Regions from separate parts of the Rossellomorea sp. QJM3NY_18 genome, predicted to be linked through region 4. Evidence: riboswitches for the same ligand, from Rfam matches in the RefSeq annotation. Region 4 holds a riboswitch; each other region holds the start of a gene.
What was found. Region 4 has a riboswitch for cyclic di-GMP ahead of AC0VXY_RS20760 (M48 family metalloprotease). Riboswitches for the same ligand answer to the same signal wherever they lie in the genome.

Region 1 (5,438 bases), 250 kb from region 4:
CCGTTGTTTCCACTCCGGCCAGGGACGGGATGATCTTGATCCATCCAAGGGACTTGAAGAATGTGCTGATATCGCAGCGGGCATCGAGTTCGATGGTGACGATCGCTCCATTTCCTTTATCGGATAGATCTGTTGGATAATAGACCCTCTTCACCTGCTCATTGGTGCGCAGTTCATCTGCAAGTTTTCCCGCGTTCTGAGCCTGGGTCCCCACCCGGAGTGCCAATGTTTTCGCCCCCCGGCATGTGAGCCAGGCTTCAAATGGACTTAAGTTTGAACCGATGTTGACGACCTTCTCCCTTGCTTTATTCACAAGCTCTTCTTTCCCGACTACGACTCCCGCTGTGATATCGCTATGCCCGCCGATATACTTCGTAGCGCTGTGAGCGACCAGATCGACCCCTTCAAGGAAGGGCTGACGCAGAAATGGAGTGGCGAATGTATTGTCGATCATCGTTTTCAGATTGTGCTTTTCGGCAAGGGCTACCATTCTTGAAATATCCTCTACTCGCATAAATGGATTGGTCACCGTTTCACTGTAGAGAAGCTTCGTCTCGGGAGTGAGAGCTGCCTCGATTTCTTCCTCACTCGTAAAATCAACGAAAGAGGTGGTTATCCCGAATGATTTCAGCTCTTCTTTCAGCATATGGAAGGTACCTCCATATAAATCCTCCGCCGCAATGATATGGTCCCCTGCCTGAACCACTGCAAGGATTCCGACCAGGATGGCTGACAAGCCGGAAGATGTGGCGACACCCGCAGGCGATCCTTCAAGATCTGCTACCATCTTCCCAAGCTCATCCGTGTTGGGATTACCCGTTCTTGAATAAAGATAAGGAGACTTCCCCTCATAGAAACCCTCGAGCTCCTCCAGAGACTTAAAAGAAAAGGCAGACGTCTGGTAGATCGGTGTTGTCTTACTGCGGATTTCCTCGGTTCCTTTCAGCTGACTATGTACGACCTTGGTGGTGAATTTCATTTATTGTCATCCTTCCTGAATCTATGTATTTTTAAAAGTGTATCATATTCAGAAGATTGTGAGGAGTGTGAGGTATTGGATGCAAAAAAAAGAACCTGTAGCATACATGCAACAGGTTCTCATCGTCAGACGTTTTCTAAACACCCGATCAGGCGATTTTCTATATCCAATGCCAACCGTTTCAATTCATCGTTATCTACCAATTCAATCAGCTTGCTGGGCTTTGCCATACCGATCTTCGTCGATCCCTCTTCTGTATATACCGTCACTTTACAAGGAAGGAAATAGCTGACGAGCATGCTTTCTTCCAGCACCTTTTTCGCTTCGTGGGGATTACATACTTCCAGGACAACTACCTCTTCATTAAAATCAAGCCCTTTATCCTGAAGCTTGGCGGCCAGGTCAAGATTCCACAGAACCCCGAAGCTTTCTTCTTTCAAGGCTGCTTCCACGGCTGAAACCGCATCCTTCACATTCATTGAAACTTCTTTTGTATAATGGAACATATTGATCCTCCTTTTTGAGTCATGGTTACTTATACCTCTTAGCGTATGTAATGAAACGTCCTGTCAGAGGTCCGTCCCTCCCATTATTCCATCCCTCGGACCATTTCACCCATCATTTCTTCGTTCATGGGGCCGACGATTTTGTGCTGGATGAGGCCGTTTGTATCGATCATGTAAGTGGTCGGGATCGTGAATGCCCGGTACTCGTCACCGACATCCCCTTTTTCATCCATGAGAATAGGGAAAGTGAGTTCATAGCCGTCGACAAACTCCTGGACTGCCTTCTCCCCCTCATCCTGTGAGGTCAAGTTGACGGCAAGGATTTCGACATTTTCTTTTTTCGCGTTTTTTTTGTAATACTGTTCCATATGGGGCATTTCCGCTTTACATGGCGGGCACCAGGTGGCCCAGAAATTCAGGATCACTTTCTTGCCCTTGTAATCGGAGAGCTTGACTTCTTCACCTTCTAACGTGGTCAAGGTAAAGTCCGGTGCACGATCCCCTTTCGTGAGTCCCTGCTTGGCATCAGAAAGATCCATGGATTCCTTGGCCAACTGGGCAGCCTCTTCTCTTGCCTTTTTTTCCTGTTGATCCTGAAACAAATTAACCAGGAAGATTCCGATCAGCAGGGCAACGATTGCCAGAGCAAAATTTCGTTTATTCAATGTTCGTTTTCCACCTTCCGTAGATAAAGATTAGATAAGCCATCACGATGAGATACGTCCAGGTGACAGTGGTGAACACAAATCCTCCAGATATGGAATGGAGCAGCAGCTGAAGAAGGGTGAAGACCACCACTAATTGTATAGCCCACGTATCACGGTCATCTTCTTTTTTCGATAAAAATAAGACCAGTGCACCGTTGAGACAAAACTGGATGACCCCTGCAAGAATATCAGATTCCAGCAAGTGAACGACAAGTTCAAAGAAAACGACCGTACTCATCCAGGCAATGACGAGACGATATACTGTGTCTGCCCTTCTAACAAATATGTATAAAAGCACTGTCAGCAATCCTAACCAATATCCCCACCTGCCCCCATGGAAATAAAGGATCGTAATGGGATGTTCAATAACATTCTGAAAATCAACGACAATGACACTCAGCTTCCAGATGACCAAAAAGTAAAAAACACCATTTGAATACCAGTCGCTTGCCTTTCGATTCCAGAAGTAGAGGAAAAGAAATGTCAGAATGAACGAGGCGATGATCGCTCCCCAAGTAGATGGGAAAGTAAAGGAGCCTATGGTGTACCACCTTTCATCCATTTGTTTCTACACCTTTCATAGAGGTTTCTTCCAACTATTTTGTACTGGTTCATTCGTACGAAATATACCCTATTATGTATTAGTATCTTAAATTTTCATCTTTCAGGCAAGTGATTTACTCATAGTGTATCCCTTACTGTAATGATTACAGACAGCAGGGTGTTGTTTTTCCGCAAAAAAGGATCCTTCTCTGAAGGATCCTTTCATATACGACGTGAAAATGGTGTTCCACCCTGTGAAGGAATCAAAATCTTAAGCTGCTTTCAAGCCTTCAAGGATGAGTATGAAGTATTTGACAGTATCTCCACCTCGTTGATTGATAATGTCGATGTCATGAAGAATTCTTTTGACCTCTTCGGTACCAACACAGTCAATAAACATCTCACTCACTTCTTCCGCAGAGTACTCGCCAATATGAGTATACTTTAATGCTGTGCGATTCCTTCTGCAGAAACTTCTTAATTGTCTTTTTATATCTGCTAACTCCAACATCATCATCCTTCGTACAGATTCAAATCCCACCAACACAAACATTTCCAGAGAAAAAACCCACCAAAAAGGCAGGCTGAATGATACTAGAAAAAAATTAGAGTTAGTATTCATTGCTTCCATTGTTTTCGGTAACCCGGCGATCATTATTTAAAAATAGAAGACCCGTGGTTTTGCGTCCTAATTTTTCAATTAGTTTGCCTTTTTCGAAAAATCACTTGAACATATTTGTCATTATACTAGAAGAATAAGGATATGAAAACAGTCTTTCTCAAACAAGTTGTTGATTTCCTTTTTTCTTATCAAGTAATAGATAGGGTAGTTAGAAGAAAGAGTTCTTTTACCCTCGCTCAAAAAAAATCCCCCTTCAAAATAGAAGAGGGGATTTTAAACTTAAAAGTTGATATATTGACGTGGGTTTACAGCATTTGAATGCGATGCACTCCAAGAACCTCTGTAAAGTTCAAAATGTAAATGCTGTCCGAAAGAAAATCCTGTGTTACCCATGTATCCGATTTGGTCACCTTTGTTAACAGCTTGTCCAGTGCTCACTAGCGAAGAAGACATGTGAGCATACACTGTTGTGAACATTTGACCGTTGATGGAGTGAGTGATGTACACTACATTACCGTAGCTTGAGCTGTAATGGCTCTTAATGACATAACCATCTGCCGCTGCAGAGATTGGAACACTTCCTCGTGCTGCAATGTCTGTACCATAGTGGAAACGTCGCTCTCCGTTTAATGTATCCCAACCAAAGTTAGTTGTAATTGTTCCAGATGCAGGCGCTGTCCATACTCCTGAACTTACAGGGGCACTTGGGGCTGCTGCCGGAGCAGCTGTTGCAGAAGCAGAAGAAGATCCACTGCTACTAGTTGTCGCTTGTTTTTGTGCTGCTGCACGCTTTGCTGCTTCAGCTTCCGCCTGGCGCTTACGCTCGATTTCACGCTTGCGGGCTAATTCTGCCAGACGTGCTTGTTCAGCTTGGATTTCACCTTCAAGCTGGTGCTCCATTTTAGAAAGTTCACTCGATTCTTGTTCAAGGTTTGTTTTTTCTACCTTTAAAGATGCCTGCTGAGCTTCCAGCTGTTTGAATAGCTCTGCCTTTTTAGCTTTTTGGCTATCAAGTTCTTTTTTCAAGGATTCAAGATTCGCTTTGGAAGATTCCAGATCCGAAAGTTCTTTTTCTACTTCCGCCTGCTTTTTCTCTAATTCATCTTGATCACGTTTCTGTTCATCCATGATCTTTTTGTCTGCACTTACAATGGTATTCACTGCTGTTACACGGTTGATAAAGTCTCCGAAGCTGTTTGCTCCAAGAAGTACATCAATATATTTGGCAGATCCGCCTTTTTCCTGAATGGCGCGAGCGCGTTCCTTCAAAAGCTCATTACGCTCTTCAATCTTTTTCTTTAACTCTTCAATATCCGCCTTAAGCTTATTGATTTTTGCTGTTGTATCATCAATTTCTTTTGTTTTTTCTGCAATCTTCGTTTCTGTATCTTTTAATTTCGTACCGATTTCAGCAATCTGTGATTGAATATCTTTTTGTTTGCTGATGTTTTGGTCAATTTCTGATTTTTTCTCATCGATCTTGCCGTTGATGTGCTCTTTTTTAGATGAGATGTCGTCCTGCTGTTTCTTTAAGTCCTCCACGGAGGAGTTAGCGCTAGCAGTGGTTGCTAACGTTGGTAGACTTCCGATTGTTAATGCTGCTGCAATAGATAATGAAATAAAATACTTCTTGTTCAAGCGGCATGCTCCTTTCAGCTTCTATCAACCTATCAAATTTTACACTTTTAAGAACTTACGTACAGACATAAAGCTTCCCCAAGCCCCAATCAGGCAACCCATTAATAGAATCAATCCGTTTACTTGATAGATAAAGGGGGTAAAATCTAATATCTGAATAAAATTGTTTTGTAGTTTTGGTTTAATAAATCCATAGGCATAGTAATAACCTGACGTTACAAGAGCGATCGGGATAATAGAACCTAAAATTCCAAGCCATAAACCTTCTAATATGAATGGCCAGCGTACAAACCAGTTGGTTGCACCCACGAGTTTCATTATCTCGATTTCCCTTCTTCTAGCGACAATGGTGATTTTGATTGTATTTGAAATGAGGAACATCGCCGTAAACAACAGACCGATGATCAATACAAGTCCAACGTTTCGACTCATTTCCAGTACAT
Region 2 (5,438 bases), 160 kb from region 4:
ATCAGGTCATCCTGGGGCCGGGTAAGGTCAATAAGGTGACGGAAGAATTCGGGAAGCTCGCTGCCTCCACAAAAGGAAATCTTGACCTGAAGGCACGGGCAGCAGAGCAAAAGGCTGATCTGAAGAAAAAGAACGCGACGCCATTCAAGCTGCTTCTAAGACGCGTGGCAAATATCTTCATTCCCCTCATCCCTGCGCTCATCGCGTCAGGATTGATCACCGGGTTCACGAAGTTCTTCGTTCAGGCAGGCTTGCTGAACGGGGAATCCCAACTTGTCATGATGCTTTCGATTATCGGAAGCGGGTTATTCGGTTACCTCGGCATCCTGGTCGGGATGAATGCAGCAAAGGAATTCGGCGGATCGGCGGCACTTGGTGGCTTGGCGGGGATATTGATCATCAATCCCGCGATTGGTGATGTAACACTGTTCGGAGAAAATCTGCTACCTGGCCGGGGTGGATTGATTGGTGTGCTGATTGCAGCCATCTTCATCGCATTTGTTGAGAAGAACGTTCGAAAGGTCATTCCTCAGGCGGTCGATATCATTGTGACGCCGACGATAGCGTTACTCGTTACAGGTTTATTGACGTACACGGTATTTATGCCGGTTGGCGGTTTTATTTCTGACATTATTACAAATGGTCTCCTTTCTCTTATTGACATGGGTGGCCTTGTTGCGGGATTCGTCCTTGGCGCTACCTTCCTGCCACTCGTTGTGACAGGCTTGCATCAAGGATTGACGCCAGTCCATTTAGAACTGATCAATACAATCGGGGATGACCCGCTATTACCGATCCTTGCCATGGGCGGAGCCGGGCAGGTTGGAGCGGCATTTGCCATCTTCATGAAAACGAAAAAGAAGAAGCTGAAGCGGGCAATCGGCGGGGCGCTTCCTGCCGGGATGCTTGGAATCGGTGAGCCATTGATTTTCGGTGTCACCCTTCCATTAGGAAGACCGTTCCTGACGGCTTGTTTAGGAGCAGGCTTCGGTGGAGCATTCCAGGCGTACTTCGATGTAGCGACGTTCGCCATCGGGGTATCCGGTCTGCCTTTGATCTTCTTAGTCAACGCCGGAGAGATCCTCTACTATACTCTTGGACTATTGATTGCCTATGCGGCAGGATTTGCTTTGACGTACCTGTTTGGGTTCAAGGATGAAATGGCGAGTGAGTTTGAATGATCGGAATTTCCGTCTATCTGTCTGATGAAGATGCTGAGGCGAGGATTCTTCGTGCCTCGGCGTCAGGTGTCAAACTCGCTTTTACCTCCCTTCATATTCCGGAAGAATCAGGCATAAGCACTGAGAGGGTGAGAGGTCTCCTGTCCCTTTTTAAAAGGGAAGGATTCCAGGTGTTTGCCGATGTGTCAAAGAAGACGCCTGCCATGCTTGGGCTTCATCATTTTGAAGAGCTGAAGGAACTGGGCGTCACGTCACTGAGACTGGACGATGGATTCACGACGGATGAAATGCTCGAGTTATCCCGTCATTTTCGGATCGCCATCAATGCCAGTACCGTTGGAGAAAAAGAACTGCAGCGGTGGATCGATTGCGGGCTGGAAACAGGAAACAGGATTGCCTGGCATAATTTCTATCCGAAACCGGAAACAGGGTTGGATGAGGAGTATTTTCTGGAGCAGCAACATTTGTATGATACGCTCAGTATTCCCATCTATGCGTTTATACCGGGGGATGAAAAGAAGCGTGGCCCTCTCCATCTGGGACTTCCCACTTTGGAAGACCACCGAGGTCAAAGTCCTTATGTCAGTGCCGTACAATTGAAACGGTGGGGCGTGTCGGGTGTATTCGTTGGCGACCCGGGCTGTTCTGTGGAACTGCTGGGGAAACTTGTACGCTTTGATCAGGAGGATGTCATCGAGCTCTCGTACAGAGGAAGTGATGGAATCCAAGGGGAGTACCAGCTCAGACCGGATCCGGGCCGGGATGTGTTTCGGTTGTTGGACACAAGGACGGAAAGCGAGATTCCTCCACAACTTACCGAGGAGCGGCCACGGGGTACGATTACACAGGATAATGATCTGTATGGGCGGTATAAGGGTGAAATGCAGATTGTTCGATGTGACTTAGAGAGTAACCCTAAAGTGAATGTTGTGGGTAGAATTTGTACAGAGTACCTGGATGTTATAGAGTTATTTGAGTCAGGTCAAAGGATAGAGATTAAAAGGAACTTCATTTATTGGAGGCCACTGAAAAAGTCCAGCATTTTAGAGATGAAAAATGATGTTTAAAAAACGAGGCTCCAGATTCGCTTCTAAGCGACGATAGACTGGTAGGGAGACATATTTGACCCCCTAAAAAACAGCATTTTTATAAAGTGACTACTTTTTCAGTGGCTTCATTTATTGAAGTTCTTTTTTATTTGAAATAGCGAGAGTACAATCAATCAATTATGGTCATATGCGGCTTCTTCTGTTCGTTATAATAAAAACAATCACCGTCATTGAGAAATTTGTCGATAAGTATTTTCTTTTAAATGATAGATTATTCTGATATTGGTTTTATAATGTAAATATAAGTATATTGATTTATGAAATTTAATTAGTATAAGGGGGGAGTTCCTTGTGCCGAGTTATTACATGAAAGAGATTTGGACACCATTAAAAATATTTGGGATAAAGATTTTTAGATCAGAAGAAAACAGCATCTTTATAAAAGTTTTCCGAAAACCAAGGAAACGTATTTTCTAAACCCGATATTATAAATACTTTTAAAAAAGCGTACGATAAAGGCAAACCCATTGAAAAATGGTGGCGCAGAGCTATAGGGGTTTCCGTCGTTGAGACGATGCCAGCCAGCTACCGTATACGCCGTTTTCCATTCTATCACCACACTGGAATTCTCATATTCCATTTGCATATCTTACCTTCTCCTTCACCATCTCTAGCACTATTTCAAAGCTTGAACCTCACAGCTTTCATTATTTAACCAAAATCATTGATTTGCTTCACTCGTTGGAACCCTCTCACAAAAATTTTCATTTCTGCGTGGCAAAAAGGCCCTACATAATAAATTGAATAGGAGTTGAGGTAATGACGAAAATCTGCACCTGCTTATGTGTGTTTCTACTTATCTTCAGTTTCAGTATCACTCCAATACTTGCTGCTGGTACCTTTGATCGATCATCCATCAAAAAAGAAATTTTCTCTGTTTCAAAAAAACAATCATTCAAGGTACTCGGTGATTCAATCTCTCATGAACTGAAGGAAAAGATGAGAGGTTCTAAGAAAGTAGATGATATGAAATTGATGGGGGATATATATGAGCAGGAACCCAATGATTCCCCTCATCAGGCTGACGCTATACAACTTGACGATATCCTATTTGGAAGCTTTTGGTGGGAAGAAGATTTGGATTTTTATAGCTTAAGTATGGATGAAACTCAAGATACGTATATTTACGGAACCACATTGACGCCACTCAATGACCTTGGATATTTGCTATTCAGTCCGAATGGCGAGCCGATTTATCCGGATGAATTGCTCCAAGAGGGAAGTGAAAAACTACTGATCTATTATTCTTTACCGCCAGGTTCGTATTATCTGGTAGCCACAGATCTAAACATGTTTGGTGAAGACGGAGTATATGGACTCACCGCTTTTACTGGAGAAGAAGCCACAGATAATGTGTATCGGATATACGGGAACGACCGGTACGATACTGCCATTGAAATCTCAAAGGCAGGATGGCCGGACGGTTCAGATACGGTTGTATTAACAAGAGACACCACATTTCCTGACGCCTTGGCAGGTGCCCCCTTTGCTTATCAAGAAGATGCACCGATACTATTAAATCCAAAAGGCAGCTTAAATAATAAGGTGAAAGCACGAATAAAAGAATTAGGGGCAAAGAAAGTGGTCATTTTAGGAGGGGAGGGTGCAATATCCGAGGAAGTTGCCAAGGACCTGAGGAAAAACGGCTTGGATGTACAGCGGATCGGAGGGAAGACAAGATATGAAACGGCAGCTAACATTGCCAAGCAACTGGGTGATTATAAACAAGCAGTCATCGCCTATGGCGGTAACTTCCCGGATGCATTATCCATCGCCCCATATGCTGCATCCAATGGGATTCCGATCCTTTTGAGCCCTAAACAAGAATTAGCGAGTGAAACGAAGGGAGCCCTGAAGTCTGTTACGGATACGATTATTGTGGGTGGGAAAGCAGTCATCTCAGAGCAGGTGGAAAAACAACTTGCTAAAAAGAATCCTTTTCGAATTTCAGGTAAAGACCGTTATGAAACATCGGTCAACATCGCCACTCAGCTTCAAATTCCGAGGGATATCATTACAGTTGCAACAGGAGAAAATTTTGCAGATGCCCTAACAGGATCCGTCCTTGCAGCAAAATACTATGAACCTATTATTCTGGTTCAGAAAAATAAAGTGCCAGCCTCGGTAAGAACATATATTTCAGATAATAGAACCTGGTATTACACTGTACTTGGCGGAGAAGGGGCTATTTCTGAACAAGTGGTGCAAGAGCTAAGCGGTTTGTAATTGAGAAGGACGAATGGTCATCCCCAGGGGCGGGCCTTCGTCTTTTTTTATTTTCAGCAACTGAAACGACCCAACCTGAAGAAAATACCAAATGATTATCATCCTGCCGCTGATTTTCTGTTATGATATTATCAACGAATATTTCGACAATAACCGGAATGAAGGGAATGCCAATCAATGACTAGTGCTTCAACCATGCTGATACAATACCTGGAAGATCATTCAGACGAATTTCTACATAATTGGCGCAAAAGTATCGTCATTTCAGATAATGATATATATAAAGAAGAAGTATTGAACAATGGTGTGAAGATGTTTCAATTAGTGAAGCGTGCGATTGTGAAGCCCCTCACGGAAGAAGAAATCACCACACTTGCCAACAAGACGGCTCTTGAACGGGTCAATGCCAACGTGAATATCAGCGAATTCGTATATAACGTGAATATAGGCAAGAGCATCATCATTAAATGGGTGAGTAATTCTGGAATCGAACTGCGGACATTGCAGCCCTTGATTGAAGATATTAATTCGCTATTTGACCGATTTTCCTATCTAGCTGTCAGAAAATATACGGAAATAAAAGAGCAGCAGCTTCAAGAGAAGGAACTGTATATCGACCAGACCCACAAGGAACGATTGACGATCCTAGGTCAGATGAGTTCAAGCTTCGTTCACGAATTTCGGAACCCCCTGACGTCCATCATCGGTTTCACTAAGCTCCTGCAGAATGGCTACCCTGATCTTCCATACCTGGATATCATGCAGCATGAGCTTGAGCAACTAAATTACCGCATCTCTCAATTCCTTCACGTATCGAGAAAAGACCTGATCGATAGTACAAGGGAAGAAATCATCCTGACCGATCACTTGGAAGAAACCATCGAGTTCCTGTATCCGAGCCTCCTGGATGGGGATGTGTCAA
Region 3 (5,438 bases), 490 kb from region 4:
GTCGCCTACAAGGGGACCTTCAAAGTTCGATAACTCTACATCCCCCGAACTGATTCCCACTTTTCCATCCTCTGTTGTGAGGCCGTTTACGACCAAATCCCCTGAAGATCCATCATGTTCGAACAGTTTTGTCTCGACGTTTTCAAGCTCCATATTCCCCGATCCCATGTCAATCGACAATTCATCAAGTTTCCATTTCTTTGAATCAGATTCTCCAGCCATCACGAAATTGCCGGAGCCGATATCGATTTCCACGCTGTTCCTATACCCTTTCGGAATATAAACCGTTACGTTTGATTTGCGATTGAATCCGATCCATTCATACCATTTATGCTTGACCACAACGTCAATCGTATCTCCATTCCCGGTTAAGGTCATCGTCCCTTTTCCCTCTATATCGACCTGTACTTCATTCTTGTCAGTCGGTATGACTTTTGTGTCGCTGTTTTCCAGGTCCAGGTCGATATGTTTGATTTCATTCGTCACTTCAATCCGATCCCCTGACTGACTTTCTTTTGCAAACAATGATGTATTGTCATTTAGGATGACATAGAGCGTCCCCAATGCAAGCAATGCAATAATGATGGCAAATGCGTTTTTCATTCCAATCCCTCACTTTGGTTTGTTTTTCCAATTGATACATTTATTTTAAAGCAGTGGAGAGACTACCACAATGAGCTATAGGATTATTTTTGAATGGGACCAGAGGCGTAGGGTAATCGGAATCAAGAATACCGAAGCGGGGAATCCATGACCATCACATTAGACATCGATCGTGGATTCTTGATTTAAATAGGCAGTGGTAGGGTACAAATAGATTAGACAATGTAGATAAGGAAGTGAAATCATGAAAGATACACCTATGCCCCCAACCTTTTACGAGCAGCCGACACTGGAGCTTGCCAAATCACTGTTGGGGTGTGTGTTAGTGAAAGAAACGGAGGAAGGAATCGCTTCAGGTTATATTGTGGAAACAGAAGCATACATGGGGCCGATCGACAGGGCCGCCCACAGTTACGGAAACAGGCGTACAAAGCGGACGGAAGTGATGTTCCATGAAGCTGGCCGAATTTATACATACGTCATGCATACTCACTGCCTGGTCAACGTAGTGAGCGGAGAACGGGAAAAGCCTGAAGCGATCCTCATCAGAGCCGTCGAGCCACTCCATGGACAAGAGCTTATGGAAGCGAGACGACCCGGTCATGTGAAGAAGAATTGGACCAATGGGCCGGGAAAGTTGACGAAGGCACTAGGCATTACCATGGAGGATTATGGGGGGAGCTATTTACAACCGCCGCTCATGATTACAGAGGGGTATCAACCTGAAAACATCTCGGCAGGGAAAAGAATAGGGATTGATAACACGGGGGAAGCCAGGGATTATCCATGGCGGTTCTGGATTAGTGGTAATCCATTTGTATCAAGATAGGTCTTTCTTTATGAATTTTCTAATAATTTCTAGAAAATACACCCCATAAGTACTAGTTATGTGGTATATTTTTCTTATAAGACAAATATCTTTATAAGCTGACCATTCGACTGGGGGCTTTGAACCTAAATGATAGATGGGCGCTTACATTTAGGGGAGCCAGTAGCGCAACCGACCACATGCGAACGCGGATAATGCGTTTTTGTGTGGTTTTTTTGTAGGCAAGACCAAAACTAAAGAGAGAGTATAGGGGTCCTATGAACATCTTTACTATTTTCCAAGACGACTTTATCTACCATGATTTTCAACCATTATATGATATGGGTGAACATCGAACCCTCTATGCTTATGAGGGTCTTTTGCGAAATAAGTATAATGAAAATCCCGAAAGTGTATTTCAATCGGCCATGAAGGCCAATATCTTGTACAAACTGGATACTCTGTCCATTTCAAAAGCCCTTGAACATTTTTCGGGAAACGGGATTGAGGACTGTAAGTTATTTCTCAATATTTATATCACCACGATCTTGCACCCGAGCTTTCACACCTATTTTTCCGATCTTATGGATCGCCACCCTGATATTAAAGGACGGCTCGTGCTTGAAATTAATGAATCCAGTGCAGAAGAGCTTTGGCAGAATCCGTTGTTAAAAGAGTCTTTAAAGGAACTGAAGCAATATGGCGTCTGGTATGCGATAGATGATTTCGGGCAGGGGACATCCTCCATTAAGAAATCCATTGAATATGAACCGGAAATCATCAAGCTTGACCGCTATTTCGCCATGAACCTGGCACAGGATGAAAAGAAACAGCGGTTCCTCTCTTTTTTCAGCCAATTCTACGGAAATGATACATTGATTGTCTTAGAGGGAATCGAAACAAAACAGGATATGCAGGTGGCAAGGGAAATCGGGATAACGATTGGACAGGGCTTTTATTTAGGAAAGCCGAGCCGGTTATTGGCTTAGACCGGGAGAGTGACTCTGACTTAGAGGAGTCACTCTTTTTGTTACCGAATTGTCAGACTTGAAATAAAATTGAAAAAATTTAACATTTCTATTAAACTGAGGAAAAAGAGAATAAAGGGGATTCTATTCATGAAATATCTCAAGTTTCCGATCAGGTTCATCTTTTACTATATTCTCGGTCTAATGGGGATTTTAGCCGTGAGTATTGCTCCCGAAGTATTCAGGGAGAGAGGGTTATATAATGTTGTAGGCTACTTGGAGGAGTTTATCAAGTTCATCTTTGTTTTTATGGATGGGGCCAATTGGAGTTATTCCTATAAGGGGATTACCGTCGATTTCCTCGATATGCTTTGGGGACCATACCTGTATTCTCTGCAAATTATCGGGGGAGCCTTGGGCATAGGGCTTGCTATTGCCTTTATTCTTACCGTCTTGACTGTGTTTTTACCGAGACCGATCACGCGGGCTCTTAAGAAAGCACTAAATCTCTTGGAGACGGTGCCTGATTTAATGTTCGCATTCATGCTTCAACTTATGATTGTTTATGTATTTAAATATTTCGGAGTGGAACTGATGAATTTCACGGAGTTCGGGGAGGAGAAGATCTATCTTGCCCCGATAATTACGCTGTCCATCATTCCGATGATCTCCTTCTTCCGTATCCTCATCTTCATTATGGAAGAAGAGTTGCTGAAGCCTCACATCGAATTTGCCCAGAGTAAGGGGATGTCGAGGGGACGGATCCTCTTTTCACATGTTTTGAAAAATATTTCACCAAGTCTTTTCTATCATGGAAAGCTGATCATATGGGGGATGCTGTCCAGTTTATTCATCATTGAAACCATTTTCAATATGAGGGGAATTACTTATTATATCATTCAAGATTTCAGGCCGATGGTAATTGCCATCTCATTGATTATGATCTACACACCTTTTTTCGTCGTGTATCAAGGTGTCTATCTGTGGATCAATCACGAGAGCAGCCAAGATCATACGAAATATAAACGGGATAAAACAAAGTGGACTGAATGGAAGATATGGGGCTTTCTTTCAACCATCCGCAGGCTGTGGTGGCAGCATATGCATAATGGCAAGTTCGCTGCCGGATTCAGTGTAATATTTGGCTTGATTGCCGTCAGTTTCCTATATTCGGCGTTGAAAGAAGAGCCAATCAAACAAATTCAATTTATGAAAAATGAAGAGGGGCGGATCATCAGTGCCCCTCCTCATAAACCATTTGGGGACATGATCCTCGGATCCGATTTCTTCGGTTACAGTATTCTCGATCAGCTTATTGTAGGGGCAAAGTATACCCTGTTGTTTGCTTTGATTGTCGCTTCACTGCGGGTGATCGGTGGCTTCTATCTTGGTATTGCCTATCATTTTCACTTAAAAGAAAGCAGGAAGAACTGGCTTGACCGGGTGGTGGATTCCATTCATTTTCTCCCTTTAAGTCTTATCGCTTATCTCTTATTAAGACCGGTCCTTTGGGGGCTGCCTGTGTTAGGGTGGGATCACTCGATTTTTGAGAGGCTGGTGTTCGAAGCCGTTGTCTTAACAATCCTTGTACTGCCGTTGACCACTGTGTTAATTGGAAATGAACTGAAACTAATAGGGAAGCAGGATTTTGTCCTGTCAGCAAAGCTCCTCGGGGGGAGCAACAAGCATTTGCTCTGGACGCATCTATTCCCTCACCTGGCACCGCGGATGTTCATCATATGGGGGCAGCAATTCATCCAGACGCTTCTCATCCTCGTCCATCTTGGATTATTTCATCTTTTCCTGGGAGGGACGATCATAACAGGCGGTCTGGTCCCGGATCCTCCGAAATCAGGAACATTTGAATGGTCGGGCCTGATCAGTTCCACGAAGAATTCACTTATGACTGGCAAGTACTGGATTGTCATTGCTCCACTCGTTGCCTTTATGATTGCAATCATCGCCATGCAGCTGATTGTTCAGGGAGTGAAGGAAATCCAGCAAACGAAAGTCGGAGTGCTGGTGAACAACAAACCGATCAAGACGAAACAAAAAACAGTTAAAAAGAAAACCAACCGTCCAGCGGTGGAAGACTTCCAACTTGTCCGCCAGCAAACCTTTAAAGGATAAGGAGGAGAAAAAGGTGAACAGAAAAAGTCCGAAACTTCCATTGACTGATCAGGAGAGGGCTGCCCTCCGCAGAGCCAAGATACGACTTGGGGATCTACATGAATTATCTCCTGGAATTCTCCGGGAGACACTTAAAATTACGATGGAAAGATCCCGTTACTTAGTCGGCATGTCCATTTTCCAACAGATCCCTTCTATTGGACCTAATATGGCTCACAATGTTGTAGAGGATCTTGGATTTTATTCCCTTGAAGAAATAAAGGGAGAGAAGGGAGAAGACCTTATCATCGACTTAGAAAAGAAGTACGGTGTTTGGATGGACCCGTGCGTAGAAGACTCACTCAGGTGTGTCGTCCACCACGCTAATCACCCTGAAAGCACCAAGAACTGGTGGGACTTCACAACACAAAGAAAAACCTATCGCCAAACTCACGGCTACCCGGGAGACCGCCCCACCAAAGCCTGGGATCAATAGGTCCGTCCCTCCTGAATTCCAAGCCGGGAAGCGTATTTACGCTTCCCGGCTTTCTTTTTTGCTGATTTTTGAGGGACGGACCTCATTCGTATATCCTCCTTAAAATGGACATCATAAAGAAAAAGGAGTGATGCTATATGAGAACCCTTGTTATCTGTTTACTTATGACTTTTTCTATACAAATGCCCGTTTCAGCAAGAAACATCCTTCCCCTTTCGGCCCACCAGAACGAACTCGCGATTGTGATTGATGATTTAGGAAATGACATGGAAGGGACAGAGGAAATTATGAGTCTTCCCGTCACTTTGACAATTGCGGTCATGCCATTTCTCCCAACGACCAAGGCAGATGCGGAAAAAGCCCATAAAAATGGACATGAGGTCATTGTCCACCTTCCTATGGAACCGATGTCTGGGAAAGCGAGCTGGCTCGGGCCGGGGGCAATCACGACCTC
Region 4 (5,438 bases):
GGTAATGTGCGGCGAAGGAATAGACTATAAAAATAAAGCATTAATTACATTAATAAAAAATTTAGAAATTGAAGATAAAGTTAGGCTCTTGGGAGTTATTAGAGATATACCTCAAATTTTAAATGTTTCAAAGCTTTTAGTGTCAACTTCTTTAAGTGAAGGCTTTCCAAACGTAGTGGGTGAAGCGATGTCATGCGGAACATATTGTCTAGTCACAGATGCAGGAGATAGCACTCACATTATAGGGGAATATGGCTCTGTAATACCAAAACGTCAGCCTCAAAAAATTGCAAATGAAATTAATAAAGTTTTAGAAATTGAAGAGCTGAAGTTTGAAAATATTTTATTAGATGCCCGAAATAGAGTTGAAGAAGAGTTTTCAATTGGCTCAATCACAAAAAAATACGAGCATATTTATACTTTAGGGATTACAGCTTCTAAAGAATGATTTGCAAACTTTAAATATTTCACTAAGACACTAAGATAAATGGGGATTTATATCAATAAAATTTATCCCTTTTAAAAAAACATTTATAAGGCTTTAATGAATCTGAATATAGATTGATATAAATGGTCACTATTTGGTTGTTCTCATATTAAAATGTTGTTTTTTCATGGGAAGAAGTCTATCGATTCCGGAGGAGCCGGTGGAAGGACATGTATTATTGTGAGGAAGTGGACTGTTGGATTGTTCTTTGGGAGGACTACAAGAGTTATATATAAGGTGCGCTGCGGTGAGCACTTTGATCTTCACCTTGGAGACGGGAGGAAACTAGCCTGCAGAATGGAACTAGGCAGGGAATGGTATGTCGTGGTCGGCCGAAATGACATGAAGTTTTATTTAAAATCTCACAATATATCAAGTGAATTTATAGTCAAAAGGGGAGCTTCATATTGGATCCTCCCTTTTGACTTGTGGACATGAAACTTGGAAGAGTTGAGACAAAAGTAACCGTCAATTTTCGGTCGTACAGGGCTGTCAGTAACAAGAAGGGTGGTCCTCTGCATGGCAGAGGTGGAACAAAAACTTGTCCTTAGTGGAACAAAAACATGGCAAGCCTGGTACAATTCAGTGGCTGTATTCACCCCGAGAAACCTAATGTGAAAAGACACAACCAGAATAGTACCCTAGCTGTGTCTTTTCTTGTTTATTAAAGTCATTCAATTTGGGATTTGTATTGAATTCTTGCGATTCCTGAGTCTTTGGTGTGGGTGTACCCTTCTCCAATAAGCACGTATTTATTATTAATTGAGTAAATCTGCGTGTATAAACCCGACATTTCATCGATGCCTGCATACTGTGGGGTTCCTAGCAGTGATTCCAAGTCTTTGAAAGTTTGTGGTGTGTTATTTACGTTATAAAGTATGGACACAAGCTGTTCTTCGTTCATTAAGTGGCTAAAGAATAAATTAGAATCTTTATACCCAAACGTAGGAGCGCCTTGATAATATTCTTCAACATCTGGAGTGCCTAATTCATTTTTAATTTCTTGAATATTGGTACCAAGAGGATATGGAATTCCTTTTAATCGTCCTTTAGTAAGTTCTTCCTTAAATGCCTTGTCAAAATATTGTTCGGTATCCATTAGCATAACGGTTCTATTTTGAGTTTTCAGTATCCAATCAGATTCGAATTCCCATAGTTGCTCAGTTTGCACATTGCCATTATCGTCAAGTATCTGCAGTGAAAATGCATTCTTATTAATTTGGACTTTATAGGGATTTTCGTTCGATATGGCAATGGTTGAAACAGATCGAATCTCTTGATTAGAGGGGTTATATTTAAAAATTTTTAAAGCGGAATACATATTGGTAGCACTTGCTACTGTTTGGCTTCCCACAAGGAATTTCTCTTTCTTCGTGTTTTCGATTACTCCGTGAAGCTGGAATTCATTCACCAGATCATCCTTATACTCCCCTGCTTTTTTCCAAGCTCGTGAAGAATCGTCCTGTTTAAAAATTGTTAAGCCGTGATTATTCTCAGTAAGCTGTTCTGAAAATGGACCATAATAAGCGGTGACTTCGGGTAAAGTGTCGTTATCAAGATCATGTACTATATATTGAACGGGACCTTCTATGCCGGCATTAGATAAGAACCCATCTGCTTTGCTTTCATCAATCCACTCCCTATCACTTTTCTTTTCTTTCTTTAAAAAGGTGGGATCATTCTTGCTCGCTTTCGCAATGTCTGTCGTAGAAGAAGTTTCCTCCGTCTTGGTTTCTGTGTTGTTGCTCTGGCAGCCTACAATGCCAGCCATTATAATAATGATGGAAATCGTGCTCATGAATCGTTTCATGGAATCCTCCAGATAGTGTTATTCTTTAATAAATCAATCCTACTTCGTATTAATATCCCAAAGCATGCCAGCGGTTCCGTAATTATGGGTATAAGCAGGATCTTCAATTGAATTTAGGTGGAATTTGAAAGGAAGGAATCTCAATACTTCCTTTCTATTAATGTCCCATTCTTTTTAATTGTGATAGCTTGTTATATGCGTTAATTATTCCGATCATCCACCCTAGGAGTAACGTAACAATAACCGAAAACGCAAGATTGATGGTGGTTATCATTAATGCGGTATATCCTTTACCGCCACCGCGTGCCCAATGTTCACGATCTGATCTTCTCATAGTGTTATATAAGTTCAGGATTTGACGCCAGCCATACACAATTCCAACTGGATAGCAAATAATCATGAATAAAATTAGGTAATCATTGACACCAAAACGTATAGTTGAACCGGAATATGTTGTGATGGCTTTAAATAGAAACACTGCAGCAAGAATAATCCCCACCGCAATGAGAACAAGGACCTTCTTTAATTCTTGTTTATACAACATGCTTCTGACCCCCTAATGCTTTCTGTTGGGAAGTGGATTACGCCACTTCAGATTGGTGTAATTTTTCAATTCGTTTAAATGATTCGGGATGACTGGACGCCCCCACAATCCTTTTCTGAAGCTCATTTCCATTTCATTGAAGCTGTTTAAAACTTGTATTAGTGGATCACCATAGCCTAGTTGGTAAGCAAAATGGTCGGCTTCATATTCATTTTTTCTGGAAGAATGCATAACGAGCATTGTGCCAAATTTCGTCCAAAGCCACATCATCGCGACTAGCATGAAGTCGATGAAAATAGTCATAATCAAAGTCCCGAAGCTGCGGTTTGCGATACTTGCCATAATGCCAACGGCTGACATTACCACACGATAGAGTACAAACATGGTGGAAACGATCATATTCCCTACTGATACAATTAGAATAAGGTCAGTATCCTTGTTGGAAAGATGTCCAAATTCATGTGCTAGAGTAGCTTTGATTTGTTCATCACTGTACTGCAATAAGCCGCTGGTAAGGCAGATGGTTTTACGGCCCGTGGCAAACGCATTGGGATTAGAATCGTTACTTATGAAGAGCTTGACGTGATCTGCAATGGATGGATCAAGCATTTTAGCTTTCCCATAAACTTCCTCAAATAATGGCATAAGACGGTCAATATATTCTTGTGAGAGCGGTTTGCATCCTTGTTGGACGCGGAGCATCCATTCACCAACTGGAGATAATGCGATGGTAAGAGAGACCAGATACAATGATAAACCAACAAAGATGTCTTGAAAAAGAGCCATGACAATCAGTGTATTAAGAATAAGATAAATAATAATTCCAGTGTTCTGCTTCTTAAATAGCCGTTTTGCGAAATCAACGAAATACATAGTTTTTTATCCTCCAATAATTATTTTTTATAAAAATCGTATTACCTCAGACCGGTTCCCTTAAATAAAAAAAGCTAAAGCAAACAGCCATAGCTCAATTTTTCTACGGCAACCTGACAATCATAGCGCTGAATAGCACCTTAGACTCATGGCTTTGCGTCCTCCCCTTTCAGAAAGTTTGCCTTTATCACTATTATAGGAAATTAGTAATATATTTAAATTGAGTATAAAGTAATAAGAAAAATATGTAAATGGTATAGAAAGAAAAGTCATTCAATCCAATTTGGCAAAACTATGGGCATGTCCAAACTTTAAAGGATTATATAGGTGAAAAGGCCCTAGAACCCGTCTACTCTATCATTGCCTTCTCGAAGAAAGCCACATTAAAATATGAATTTACATCAGCGAAGGTTATTAAATTTGGGCAATTAACAAAAGTTATCAAAGAGTGGTGTTTTGGAAGCAGAAGAACCGTCCCCTTGCTTCTTATCTTAAATGGAGTAAGGTATAATATACCATAAGACAAGTGAAATCGGCTTAATGTGAAGAAATTGAGGTGAGTTGGATGTTTGGCTTTTGGGTGATTGTGACGATATGTTTAGCTATTTGGGGTGGATATATTGCTTATAAATCTGAACGGTGAGGATGGTCAGTTCGTCCTCTCACGGCTATGAAAAATCCTCACTTATGAAAGTGAGGATTTTTTGTTTGAATTATCACCCTTGTTCAACCAGGTGTGAGGCAAATTCTCCGATGCTCCGCAGCATGTCTTCCCATTCTTTCTCATCGGCTAAATGGAAATGGACCGTCGCCGAATCATCGCTGTATTCGCTCAGCCAAATGCCTTGGGTGGATGGAAGGAATAATAGGATATTCTCCAGATACATTTCATCCTCCAGTGACACGATTCCAAAGTTGGATATATTGAATAATGTCCATTCAAAGCGTTTTAAATCCTCAGTAAACAGGTCGAAGCTGACCTCTTCTTCAGGTGTGAATTTCGAGCTTTTTCGGACCTTTTTTAGTTTTTCCGGATTGCTTAAGCGGTCGAAGTTCTTCTCGCTCAGAATGAAGGATCGCTGCTCGTTCGTATGAAGCTTCTGGATGCCATAGTATTCTTTCATATAATGCTCCATCTCATTTGACGAAATAATGGAGAATTCATGGATGATATCCTTTTCAATGAGGTGAAGCAGCCACTCATCGTTCTCGTAGTGATGGATCATCAACACAGACTGAGCCGGTGTATTGGAACAGCGGATCATCCTCTTGGATTGTACATAGTTCCCGATGAAGTGGAGCATTTCCTCCGTTAAAGGATTCTCTCCTCTTGCGTCCCGCTCTTCATCCAGGATGCTCTTCATGATCAGCTGTTTACTCGTCGCCTCCATGATGGCGATCCATTCCTGTTCGGTCTTCTTCCCGATCGCTGCCTCTGCAATCCCCTTTGCTACACTGTCGTAGCCTGATAAGCTGACCATTAAGGCAAGTTCTTCGGATGTGCAGGTTAGTATATGGTTCATGGGCTCACTCCTATAGTTATGTATTTTGTTGAGGTGTAACATACTTCTCCAATACCATTGACCCTGTCTATGGTTGAATGGGAATATATCCTCTTCTAACCAAAAAAGATGTAATCTACGATCATAGAGAGAACGGTATAAAGGGTGACCGAAAGAATTCCCTGAACGAGGAGGGCAACTAGAAATAGAATTTTTCGTAAG

Region 1: it holds a riboswitch for cyclic di-GMP, as region 4 does, so the genes downstream of both, AC0VXY_RS19655 (hypothetical protein) here and AC0VXY_RS20760 (M48 family metalloprotease) in region 4, are expected to answer to the same signal.
Region 2: it holds a riboswitch for cyclic di-GMP, as region 4 does, so the genes downstream of both, AC0VXY_RS20075 (cell wall-binding repeat-containing protein) here and AC0VXY_RS20760 (M48 family metalloprotease) in region 4, are expected to answer to the same signal.
Region 3: it holds a riboswitch for cyclic di-GMP, as region 4 does, so the genes downstream of both, AC0VXY_RS01265 (EAL domain-containing protein) here and AC0VXY_RS20760 (M48 family metalloprotease) in region 4, are expected to answer to the same signal.

The regions. Positions count from the first base shown of each region.
Region 1 is NZ_CM149659.1:3,791,515-3,796,952, forward strand. It holds gene AC0VXY_RS19635 (trans-sulfuration enzyme family protein) at 1-979, opposite strand, end outside; gene AC0VXY_RS19640 (DUF302 domain-containing protein) at 1,105-1,485, opposite strand; gene AC0VXY_RS19645 (redoxin domain-containing protein) at 1,569-2,150, opposite strand; gene AC0VXY_RS19650 (hypothetical protein) at 2,143-2,754, opposite strand; gene AC0VXY_RS19655 (hypothetical protein) at 3,007-3,366, opposite strand; cyclic di-GMP riboswitch class I at 3,371-3,455, opposite strand; gene AC0VXY_RS19660 (murein hydrolase activator EnvC family protein) at 3,637-4,995, opposite strand; gene ftsX (permease-like cell division protein FtsX) at 5,035-5,438, opposite strand, start outside.
Region 2 is NZ_CM149659.1:3,887,707-3,893,144, reverse strand. It holds gene AC0VXY_RS20085 (PTS transporter subunit EIIC) at 1-1,181, shown strand, start outside; gene AC0VXY_RS20080 (MupG family TIM beta-alpha barrel fold protein) at 1,178-2,248, shown strand; cyclic di-GMP riboswitch class I at 2,738-2,823, shown strand; gene AC0VXY_RS20075 (cell wall-binding repeat-containing protein) at 3,050-4,516, shown strand; gene AC0VXY_RS20070 (histidine kinase N-terminal domain-containing protein) at 4,694-5,438, shown strand, end outside.
Region 3 is NZ_CM149659.1:225,597-231,034, forward strand. It holds gene AC0VXY_RS01255 (DUF4097 family beta strand repeat-containing protein) at 1-603, opposite strand, end outside; gene AC0VXY_RS01260 (DNA-3-methyladenine glycosylase) at 848-1,432, shown strand; cyclic di-GMP riboswitch class II at 1,538-1,618, shown strand; gene AC0VXY_RS01265 (EAL domain-containing protein) at 1,690-2,400, shown strand; gene AC0VXY_RS01270 (ABC transporter permease subunit) at 2,530-4,509, shown strand; gene AC0VXY_RS01275 (helix-hairpin-helix domain-containing protein) at 4,523-4,984, shown strand; gene AC0VXY_RS01280 (divergent polysaccharide deacetylase family protein) at 5,122-5,438, shown strand, end outside.
Region 4 is NZ_CM149659.1:4,043,466-4,048,903, reverse strand. It holds gene AC0VXY_RS20780 (glycosyltransferase) at 1-448, shown strand, start outside; gene AC0VXY_RS20775 (DUF5348 domain-containing protein) at 602-925, shown strand; gene AC0VXY_RS20770 (DUF4309 domain-containing protein) at 1,158-2,297, opposite strand; gene AC0VXY_RS20765 (hypothetical protein) at 2,455-2,841, opposite strand; gene AC0VXY_RS20760 (M48 family metalloprotease) at 2,854-3,714, opposite strand; cyclic di-GMP riboswitch class I at 3,819-3,907, opposite strand; gene AC0VXY_RS20755 (hypothetical protein) at 4,431-5,237, opposite strand; gene AC0VXY_RS20750 (hypothetical protein) at 5,333-5,438, opposite strand, start outside.